Regions from separate parts of the Kitasatospora sp. NPDC058478 genome, predicted to be linked through region 2. Evidence: riboswitches for the same ligand, from Rfam matches in the RefSeq annotation. Region 2 holds a riboswitch; each other region holds the start of a gene.
The links. A riboswitch is a leader RNA that binds a small molecule or an ion and turns the genes downstream of it on or off. The one in region 2 is predicted to bind cobalamin.
Positions count from the first base shown of each region.

Region 1: linked by a shared signal. The riboswitch ahead of ACFWPT_RS07110 (CoA-acylating methylmalonate-semialdehyde dehydrogenase) and the one ahead of ACFWPT_RS31035 (ABC transporter substrate-binding protein) in region 2 are both predicted to bind cobalamin.
Region 3: linked by a shared signal. The riboswitch ahead of ACFWPT_RS07135 (peptidase) and the one ahead of ACFWPT_RS31035 (ABC transporter substrate-binding protein) in region 2 are both predicted to bind cobalamin.

Region 1 covers NZ_JBHXML010000009.1:23,859-27,121, reverse strand. The annotation lists gene ACFWPT_RS07115 (acyl-CoA dehydrogenase family protein) at 1-431, opposite strand, end outside; gene ACFWPT_RS07110 (CoA-acylating methylmalonate-semialdehyde dehydrogenase) at 439-1,938, opposite strand; cobalamin riboswitch at 2,155-2,346, opposite strand; gene ACFWPT_RS07105 (BlaI/MecI/CopY family transcriptional regulator) at 2,613-3,095, shown strand; gene ACFWPT_RS07100 (M48 family metalloprotease) at 3,086-3,263, shown strand, end outside.
Region 2 covers NZ_JBHXML010000066.1:42,380-45,642, forward strand. The annotation lists gene ACFWPT_RS31030 (iron ABC transporter permease) at 1-513, opposite strand, end outside; gene ACFWPT_RS31035 (ABC transporter substrate-binding protein) at 510-1,481, opposite strand; cobalamin riboswitch at 1,576-1,781, opposite strand; gene ACFWPT_RS31040 (hypothetical protein) at 1,901-2,542, opposite strand; gene ACFWPT_RS31045 (type I polyketide synthase) at 2,818-3,263, shown strand, end outside.
Region 3 covers NZ_JBHXML010000009.1:28,955-32,217, forward strand. The annotation lists gene mmsB (3-hydroxyisobutyrate dehydrogenase) at 1-860, shown strand, start outside; gene ACFWPT_RS07130 (enoyl-CoA hydratase) at 857-1,633, shown strand; cobalamin riboswitch at 1,701-1,841, shown strand; gene ACFWPT_RS07135 (peptidase) at 1,941-3,014, shown strand; gene ACFWPT_RS07140 (flagellar hook-length control protein FliK) at 3,045-3,263, shown strand, end outside.

The DNA of each region.
Region 1 (3,263 bases), on a different contig from region 2:
GCCCCGTCCCGGCGGGCTCGGGTGGTCAGTGCCGCCGCGTCCGAGCCCGCGCCGGGCTCGGTGAGGCAGTAGCTGGCGGGGGTCGCCATGGCGCTGAGGCCCGGCAGCCAGCGGGCGCGCTGGGCGTCGTCGCCGTAGCGGTCGATCATCCAGGCGACCATGTTGTGGATGGACAGGTAGGCGGCGATGGACGGGCAGCCGGTGGCCAGCGCCTCGAACACCAGCACGCCGTCGGCGCGGGTGAGCCCGGAGCCGCCGGACTCCTCGCGGACGTAGACACCGGCCAGGCCGACGTCCGCCGCCTTGCGCAGCACGTCCACCGGGAAGTGCTTGGCCTGGTCCCACGCGACCGCGTTCGGCGCCAGGTGTTCGCGGGCGAAGGCCCGGGTGGTCGCCGCGATGGCGAGCTGGTCCTCTGTGAGGTCGTGCACGGCGCCCTCAGCCCATCGTCGGGATGGTGAAGCTCGCGCCCTCCTTGACCCCGGAGGGCCAGCGCGAGGTGACGGTCCGGGTGCGGGTGTAGAAGCGGATCGAGTCCGGCCCGTGCTGGTTGAGGTCGCCGAACCCGGAGCGCTTCCAGCCGCCGAAGGTGTGGTACGCGACCGGCACGGGGATCGGCACGTTGACGCCGACCATGCCGGTGTTCACCCGGCGGGCGAAGTCCCGCGCCGTGTCGCCGTCCCGGGTGTAGACGGCCACGCCGTTGCCGAACTCGTGCTCGCCGGGCAGGCGCAGCGCCTCCTCGTAGTCGGCGGCGCGGAGCACGGTCAGGACGGGGCCGAAGATCTCCTCCCGGTAGATCCGCATGTCGGGCGTGACGCGGTCGAACAGCGAGGCGCCGAGGAAGTAGCCGTCCTCGTGCCCCTCCAGCCGGAAGTCCCGCCCGTCGACGACGAGTTCGGCGCCCTCCTCGACCCCGAGGTCCAGGTAGCCGCGGACCCGCTCCAGCGCGTCGGCGCCGACCAGCGGGCCGAAGTCCGCCGCCGGGTCGTCCGAGCGCCCGACCTTCAACGCGGCGATCCGCTCGACCAGTTTGGCCACCAGGGCGTCGGCGGTCTCCTCCCCCACCGGGACGGCCACCGAGATCGCCATGCAGCGCTCGCCGGCCGAGCCGTAGCCGGCGCCGATCAGCGCGTCCGCGGCCTGGTCGAGGTCGGCGTCCGGCATCACGACCAGGTGGTTCTTGGCGCCGCCGAAGCACTGCGCCCGCTTCCCGTGCGCGGCGGCGGTGGCGTACACGTACTGGGCGATCGGTGTGGAGCCGACGAACCCGACCGCCTGCACCCGCGGGTCCTCCAGCAGGGTGTCGACGGCCTCCTTGCCGCCGTTGACCACGTTCAGCACGCCCGGCGGCAGCCCGGCCTCCAGGAACAGCTCGGCGAGGCGCAGCGGCACCGAGGGGTCGCGCTCCGAGGGCTTGAGGACGAAGGCGTTGCCGCAGGCGATGGCGGGTGCGGCCTTCCAGAGCGGGATCATCGCGGGGAAGTTGAACGGCGTGATGCCCGCGACCACGCCGAGCGGCTGGCGCATCGAGTACACGTCGATGCCGGTGCCCGCGTTGTCGCTGAACTCGCCCTTCAGCAGGTGCGGGATGCCGGCGGCGAACTCCACGACCTCCAGGCCGCGTTGGATGTCCCCGTGGGCGTCGGCCACGGTCTTGCCGTGCTCGGCGGACAGCAGCCGGGCCAGTTCCTCCTTCTCCTGCTCGACGAGTTGGAGGAAGCGCAGCAGGACGCGGGCGCGCCGCTGCGGGTTCCACGCGGCCCATGCGGGCTGGGCCTGCGCGGCGTCGGCGATCACCGCCTCGACCTCGGCCCGGCTCGCCAGCGGCACCCGGGCCTGCACCCGGCCGGTGTTGGGGTCGTACACGTCGCCGAAGCGACCGGAGGTGCCGGCGGTGGGCTTGCCGGCGACGAAGTGGGTCAGTTCTCGGACCATCGGGTTCCTTCTCTCGACAGGGGTGGGGAGAGGAGGAGGATCGGAGGCCGCCGCCGGTCGGCGGGCGCACGGTGGTGCGCCCCGCGACACGGGCGTGCGGCGGCGGAACGGAACGTCAGGGCGTCGGGGCCCCGGCGGCCGTGGGCACGGGACGACCAGGAGCGGCAGTGGAGCGGGAGCAGCCCGGAGTCATGCGTGTCGTCTCCATCCTCGTGGAAAACACGGAACACCCGCGGCCGGTATCCTGACTCCCGGATCACCGCACGCCCCCAGGCCTTCCCGGCTGGCTGCCAGTGGCCTTCATTTGCGAGGACGAACTCCCCGGTCACAGTGGCGGGACCGTGCCGGACTCACACCGGCTTCCCTGACACCGCGGACCTGCCGTCGACCATATAGTTGGACGTCCTAGTAAGTCCAGAGGCCCGCACGCGCGTTGCGCCATCGGCTTTCCACCGCGCCGAGCGGCACGTGACCGGACGGTGTCCGCAAATCAGGCGCCCGGCAGCGCGGGGCCACGAGCCCGTAAAGTTAGCTGAGGCACACCTAAGCAACACAGGCCGGGCCCATCTTCGCCATACCGGCGCGGGCAGGCCTCGGCCGCCGACCGCTGTCGGCGCCGGAGGTGCGCCTGCCGGGAGTGTGCCTTCCGGGAGTGTCGGGACAGGGAGAACGATGTGAGGGTCGGTCGGGACGCCAGGCGTCCGCACGGGGAACTGGTCGCGGACGTGCTGGCGGTGTTGTGGGCGGCCGGCGAGCCGCTGACCGCCCAGCAGGTCAAGGAGGCGCTGGACCACGGGCTGGCCCGCACCACCGTGACGACGATCCTCACGCGCCTGCACGAGAAGGGGACCCTGGTCCGCAGCCGCCCCGCGCGGTCCTTCGCCTACGCCCCGGTGGAGGACGCCGCCGGACTGGCGGCCGGGCGCATGCGCCGGGAGTTGGAGAAGGAACCCCAGCGGGACCTCGTGCTGAAGCGGTTCGTCTCCTCCCTGTCCGAGGACGACGAGGACGTGCTGCGCCGCCTGCTCCTCGATGCCCAGACCGAGGCCGAGGCCGAGGCCCAGACCGGGGCCCAGACCGGGGCCCAGACCGGGGCCAGGGCCGCGACCGCGGCGGACTCCGGCAGGCCCGGGCCCGAGGACGACGCATGGGCCTGATCCTGACGGTCGTCGCCCTGGCCCTGCTGCTCCCCTGGGCCGCGGCGCCCGCCGCACGCCGCTTGGCCCTGCTGCTCCCTCCGCGCGAGGCCTCGCTCGTACTCACGGGCGCGGCCGTCCTGCTGGCGGGCGGCACCGTCGCGGCACTCGCCGGGCTGTTCCACGTCC
Region 2 (3,263 bases):
CACGGTCCGGGTGGTCGGTAGGGACCGGGTGCGGGCGCCGGCCAGTGCCAGGACGACGGCGGCGGCGAGCAGGGCACCGGCGAAGGCCGCCGTCGCCACCGCGCCGGTGCCCACGGCGCCGGTCACGCCGACGCCGAGGACGATCACGGTGACCGCGCCTGCGGCGGCTCCGTCGGAGATCCCGAGCAGGAAGGGATCGGCCAGGTCGTTCCCGGTCAGCGTCTGCAGCACCGCGCCGCAGACCGCGAGGCCTGCGCCGGTGGCAGCCGCTCCCAGAACCCGGGGCAGCCGCAACTGCCAGACGATCTGGTCGTCCAGCAGCGTGACGTGCTGGCCGCCCAGCCCGAGACGGCGCGCCACGACATCGATCACCGTCCGGACCGGCTCGGGTTGCGAGCCCACGGCCAGGCCGAGGAGCACGGTGGTCAGCAGCAGGGCCGCGCCGATGGCCAGGGCCGCCGTCGCGCGGCCCGGACCGGAGGGCCGCACGACGGGGCGGGGTTCGGTGGTCATGAACCCGGGTGCAGCTGGCCCAGCCCTGCGGACACCCGGGCGGCACCGTCGGCGAGCCGCACGCCGGGAGTCGACTCCGAGAACGGCACCACCACGAAAGCCTTGCGCTGCACGGCGGTGAGCTTGCTCAGCACCGGGTCGTTCTCCAAGTAGTCGATCTTGGACTGGGCGGTGTCCCAGCCGGCGTCCGCGACCACGATGGCGTCCGGGTCCGCCGCGACGACCTTCTCCCAGCTCACGTTCTGCCAGCCACCGGGCAGGTCCCCGAAGACGTTGCGGGCGCCCACGGCATCGAGCACGAGCTGAGGTCCGCCGTGGCCGGCACCGACGAACGGCGACTTGGTGTCCGAGTCGTACCACAGGACCTTCAGACTCTTGCCCGCGGCCGTCGCCGTGAACTGGGCGAGCTGCTGCTCCTGCTGCTGCTGGATCGCGGCGGCCCGCTCCGTGACACCGAAGACCTTGGCGACGTCGTTCAGTTCACCCCACACCGCCTGCCAGGTCGTCGGCGGCACCTGGCTCTTGTCCGAGCAGCCGAACGGGGACAGGTACGACGGGATGCCCTGGCCGCGCAGCTCGTCCCGGCTGCCCGCGACCTTGTCGGTGAACGCGCTGGAGTAGGAGGCGTACAGGAAGTCGGGACGGGCCGCGAGGAGCTTCTCCTTCGTCGGGTAGTCCTTGGAGAGCACCGGGACGGAGTCGTAGGCCGCCTTCCACTTCTCCGGGACGGAATCGTCGAGGTAGGCGGTACCGGCCATGCGGGACTGCAGGCCGAGGGACAGGGCCACCTCGGTGGCACCCTCGTTGAGCGTCACCAGCCGGGCGGGCGGCGCGCCGACCGTCACGGTCGTCCCGCAGTTGTCCACGCTCACCGGCGCGGCACTTCCGGCCGCCCCGCCGGACGTGGCGGGCGCGGGGGCGCCGGTGCAAGCCCCGAGCGCGCCGGTGAACAGGACGGCCGCGACCACCCGGCCGACACGTATCGGACCTGTGGGACGAACGGAACATATCGATCGAAACGGATACAGCAGACCGCTGGGCACGTGTTCTCCAAAACCCTCGTGGAACATGTCGCGCCGTGGCCGGTCTCCTGGCTTCCGCATCAACACGCCGCAGCCGACCTTCCCGGACGGCTCTTCCAGCCCGCCCAGTGGCCCTGACCGCTGGAAAAGCCGGTCAGCGAGGGCCGCGGAACTCCGCGGCAACAGTGGCGAGGGCCGCACCGGACTCAGACCGGTTTCCCGTACACCACGGCGATGGCAAGGTATCAGGCGTGGTCAGGTCGGTGCTGACCGGCTCAAGGACGCCCACCGGCCACGCGAAGCGCCGGCAGCGGCAGCGCCTTGACGGAGGTGTGTGTTCGGCCTGCCGGCTTTCCAGCGCGCTGTCACGCAGTGGCGGTGGCAGCTTCGGTGGCTCCGCCAGTTGAGGGTGACTGGAGGGAGCAGGCCGAGATCCGGACCGCGAGCTCCTCGTAGTCGACGGGTTCGCCACACAGCCGGCGTACGGAAGCAAGGCCCAGGCTGGCCTGTCCGGTGGCCTCCACGAGAGCACGGGAAGCAACGTAGAAGCGCCACTGGCCGATGTCGAGCGGGTCGTAGTCGGCGTGGGTGAGCGCGGTATGGAGGGCGAAGACGTAGACATCCGCGTTGTAGGACTGCTCTGCGGCGTCACCGTCCTCGGGAGTCCAGGTGCGTCCGCGCAGCCGGGAGAAGCGAATCTCCGACAGCTGACGCTGCCCCCAGGCTTGGAGGTAGGCGCTGGTCTTGACCTCGATCCTGAGCCCGTCAGGCGTCAGGACATCGAAGCTGTCCCATTCCATGTTGCGTGCCACAGCGCCGACGGCGCGGTGGACCAGGAATTCCGCGAGCAGGCCCCGGGTGGTGTTGGTTCGCAAGTCGGGCATCGCGTAGCGCCAGAAGTCCAGCACCGTCCCGGCATCGGTGCCGCGGAAGGCCTCGTTGCCGTCGAGCGGCGCCAGTTCGGCCGGGGTGTGCCAGGCGTTGGGGGCGGCGGAGTCGGAGAGCATTCCCCCAGCCTGACACGGGCGCCGGACGGGGAGGGCGGTATCGGGGGCAGCGCTCAAAGTCCACGGCGCTGTGCCCTCGCGCCCTCCCGGGCTGGAGAGCTGCTGTTTCCGCAGGTCAGAGGCCTGATTGCTGCCTCGAAGTGCCGCGGTTCCTCGGCGGCCGCAAGCGCAGCTGCGGCGAGTCCGCAGGACTCGGTCTGTGCCCGTGTGTTACTGGGTACGGAGGGGATCGACGGGGGAGTGGGTCGCGAGTGGCGAGAGGTCGGAGCCGGGGCGTGAGTGGTGAACTGCGGTATGACGATCTGGTGCGGCCGCTGCCGGAGTTGCTGAGGAGGCACACCGAACGGTCGGGGGACCGGGTCGCGTTCCACGACTTCTCGCGCGGTGTCAGCTACGCCGAGTTGGAGCGGCGGACCGGGCGGCTGGCCGGGTCGCTCGTGCGGGCGGGGGTCCGGCGCGGGGATCGGGTGGCGCTCTGCCTGGGCAACTGCGTGGAGCTGGTGGAGGGTTGCCTCGCCGTGCTGCGGGCGGGGGCGGTCGGTGTCCTGCTCAATCCCCGCTCCTCCGACGACGAACTCGACTACTACCTGCGGGACAGCGGCGCCTCGGCCATCATCACCGACCCCGCGCACCTCGCGCAGCTGCACCGCCTCGGCGCCGCGTACCGCGGCCTGCACACCGTGCTCACCGGGGCGGGCCCGATCCCCTCGAACGCCCCCGA
Region 3 (3,263 bases), on a different contig from region 2:
TGGGCGGCCCGATGGCCGCCAACCTCGCCACGGCCGGACACACCGTGACCGGCTACGACCTGGCGCCCGAGGCACTGCGGCGGGCGTCCCGGACGGAGAACGGCGTCCGTCCGGCGCGGTCCGCGACCGAGGCGGTATGGGAGGCCGACGTCGTCATCAGCATGCTGCCGGCCGGCCGGCACGTGCTGGCCGCCTACGCGGACCTGCTGCCCGCCGCCCGCCCGGGAACACTCTTCGTCGACTGCTCCACGATCGACGTCGCGGACGCCCGGGCGGCGCACGACCTCGCCGTGCACGCCGGGCACCGGGCCGTGGACGCGCCGGTCTCCGGCGGGGTGGTCGGTGCCACGGCCGCCAGCCTCACCTTCATGGTCGGAGCCGCCGAGCCGGACTTCGAGGCGGCTCGACCGGTGCTGGAGGCGATGGGCCGCAAGGTCGTGCACTGCGGACCCCCCGGTGCGGGGCAGGCCGCGAAGATCTGCAACAACATGATCCTGGGCATCTCGATGATCGCGGTCAGCGAGGCCTTCGTGCTCGGGGAGAGCCTCGGGCTCAGCCACCAGGCCCTCTACGACGTCGCCTCGACCGCCTCCGGCCAGTGCTGGGCGCTCACCACCAACTGCCCCGTCCCCGGACCGGTGCCGACCAGCCCGGCCAACCGCGACTACGCGGCCGGGTTCGCCGCCGCCCTGATGGCCAAGGACCTCGGCCTCGCCGCCGGGGCCGCCGAGGCCGCCGGCCTGCCCACCGAACTCGGACGCAGGGCGGCACAGCTGTACGCGGACTTCGCGCAGGCCGACGACGGCGCCGGCCTGGACTTCTCGGCGATCATCACCACCCTGAGGGAGGACGGCAAGTGACCGGCTACGAGACGATCCTGGTCGAGCGCAAGGGCCGGGTGGGGCTGATCACGCTCGACCGGCCCAAGGCGCTCAACGCGCTCAACACCCGGCTGATGAACGAAGTCGTGGCGGCCGCAACGGAGTTCGACCGCGATCCGGAGATCGGTGCTCTGGTGATCACCGGCTCGGAGAAGGCCTTCGCGGCCGGCGCCGACATCAAGGAGATGCAGTCGCTCGACTTCGTCGACGCCTACCTCGGCGACTGGTTCGCCGCCTGGGACCGCTTCGCCGCGCTGCGCAAGCCCGTGGTGGCGGCGGTGGCGGGCTACGCGCTGGGCGGCGGCTGCGAGTTGGCGATGCTGTGCGACGTCCTGCTGGCGGCGGACACCGCGAAGTTCGGGCAGCCGGAGATCAAGCTCGGCGTGATCCCGGGCATCGGCGGTTCGCAGCGGCTGACCCGGGCGGTCGGCAAGGCGAAGGCGATGGAACTGTGCCTGACCGGCCGGATGATGGGCGCCGAGGAGGCCGAGCGGGCCGGCCTGGTCTCCCGGATCGTCCCGGCGGACCAGCTGCTGGCCGAGGCCCTGACGGTGGCCGAGACGATCGCGGCGATGTCCACCCCGGCGGCGGTCATGCTCAAGGAGAGCGTCAACCGCTCGTACGAGACCACGCTCGCCGAGGGCGTGCGCTTCGAACGGCGCCTGTTCCACGCCACGTTCGCCACGACGGACCAGAAGGAGGGCATGGCGGCCTTCGCCGAGAAGCGCCCGCCGGAGTTCCTCAACCGCTGACGGTCCGAGCAGTTCGCGGCGCGATGTGGCGCGATGTGACGCACGAACCCTTGACCGGATCTTTTCCGTATCGCCATGATGGGCCGTCAAGTTGTGACTCCGCCGCTGGGGGAAGTCCGGTTCGAATCCGGCGCTGACCCGCAACGGTAGGCCGCCGACTCCACGTCGGCGGCGAGCCCGAGTACCCGGCGGCGGAGGTGTGTCGTCCCCTCCTCCCGTCGTGGTCTGCGGGCCGGAGCTCCGAGGGCTGCCCCGGCTGGTGCCGCCGTCCTCCGGGCCCCTGCGTGCGGGCCCGGAAAGGCCCACCGTGCCCTCGTTCCGACGCCCCCTGCGCCTCCTCGCGATACCCGCGCTCGCCCTCGCCACCGTCCTCCCGGCGGCCGCTGCCGCCCAGGCCGCGCCTGCTGCCGCGACCTCGTCCCCGACGATCCGCCCCGATGCCGCCGCCGGCGGCTGGCTCGCCCGCCAGCTCGTCGACGGCGACCACTTCGAGTCCGTCTTCAACGGGACCGCCTACCCCGACCAGGGCCTGACCATCGACGCCGTACTGGCCTTCGCCGCCTCGCGCAGCTCCGACCAGGCCGCCGCGAAGGCCACCGCCTGGCTGGCCAAGCCCGAGATCATCAGCGGCTACCTCGGCGACGGCACCACCGAGGCCTACGCCGGGGCGACCGCCAAGCTGCTGCTCGCCGTCGAGGTGCGCGGCGGGAACCCGACGGCCTTCGGCGGCGTCGACCTGCCGGCCCGCCTGCGCTCGCTCCAGACCGCCGAGGGCCGGTTCTCCGACCGCTCGCAGTGGGGCGACTACAGCAACGCCTTCGGCCAGTCCCTGGCCCTGATCGCCCTGCACCGCACGACCGGTGGCGCCCCGGCCGCGGCCGTCGACTTCCTCGCCAACAGCCAGTGCGCGGACGGCGGCTACCCGGTCGCCTTCGGCCAGGCCACCTGCACCAGCGACCCGGACGCCACCGCGCTCGCCGCCCAGGCCCTCGCCGCCACCGGCCGCACCGCCAAGGCCAACGCCGGGCTCGGCTGGCTGACCGCCCACCAGAACGCCGACGGCGGCTTCCCGGCCGCCGGGGCCGCCGCGTCCAACGCCAACACCACCGGCCTCGCCACGCAGACACTGCTCTCCGGCGGGCGCTTCGTGGCCGGCCTCAAGGGCTGGAGCAGCCTGGTCAAGCTCCAGCAGGGTTGCGCCACCGACCCGGCGGTGCGGGGGGCGGTCGCCTACGACGCGACCGGCTTCAACCCGGCCACCGGCGCCCGGGCCACCGCGCAGGCCGTCCTCGGCCTGGCCGGCACCCCGCTGGCCACCCTCTCCGCCGCCGGTGCCCGCCCGGACGCGCCCGTGCCGGCCTGCCCGGCGACCACCCGCTGACCACCCGCTGACCCCGAGAGGAGAGCTCCGATGACCGACACCCCGGCGCCCGCGCGCCCGGCCCGCCGCACCCTCGGCTCGATCGCCGCCGCCGCTGCCCTGACCGCCGGCCTGCTCGGCGTCTCCGCCGTCCAGGCCCCGAAGGCGCAGGCCGCCGCCTGCGACGGCACCACCGGCGTCACCGTCGTGGTCGACTTCACCGCCGTCGGCGGCGGTATCCAGACCGGCTGCGCACCCGGCGACCCCGCC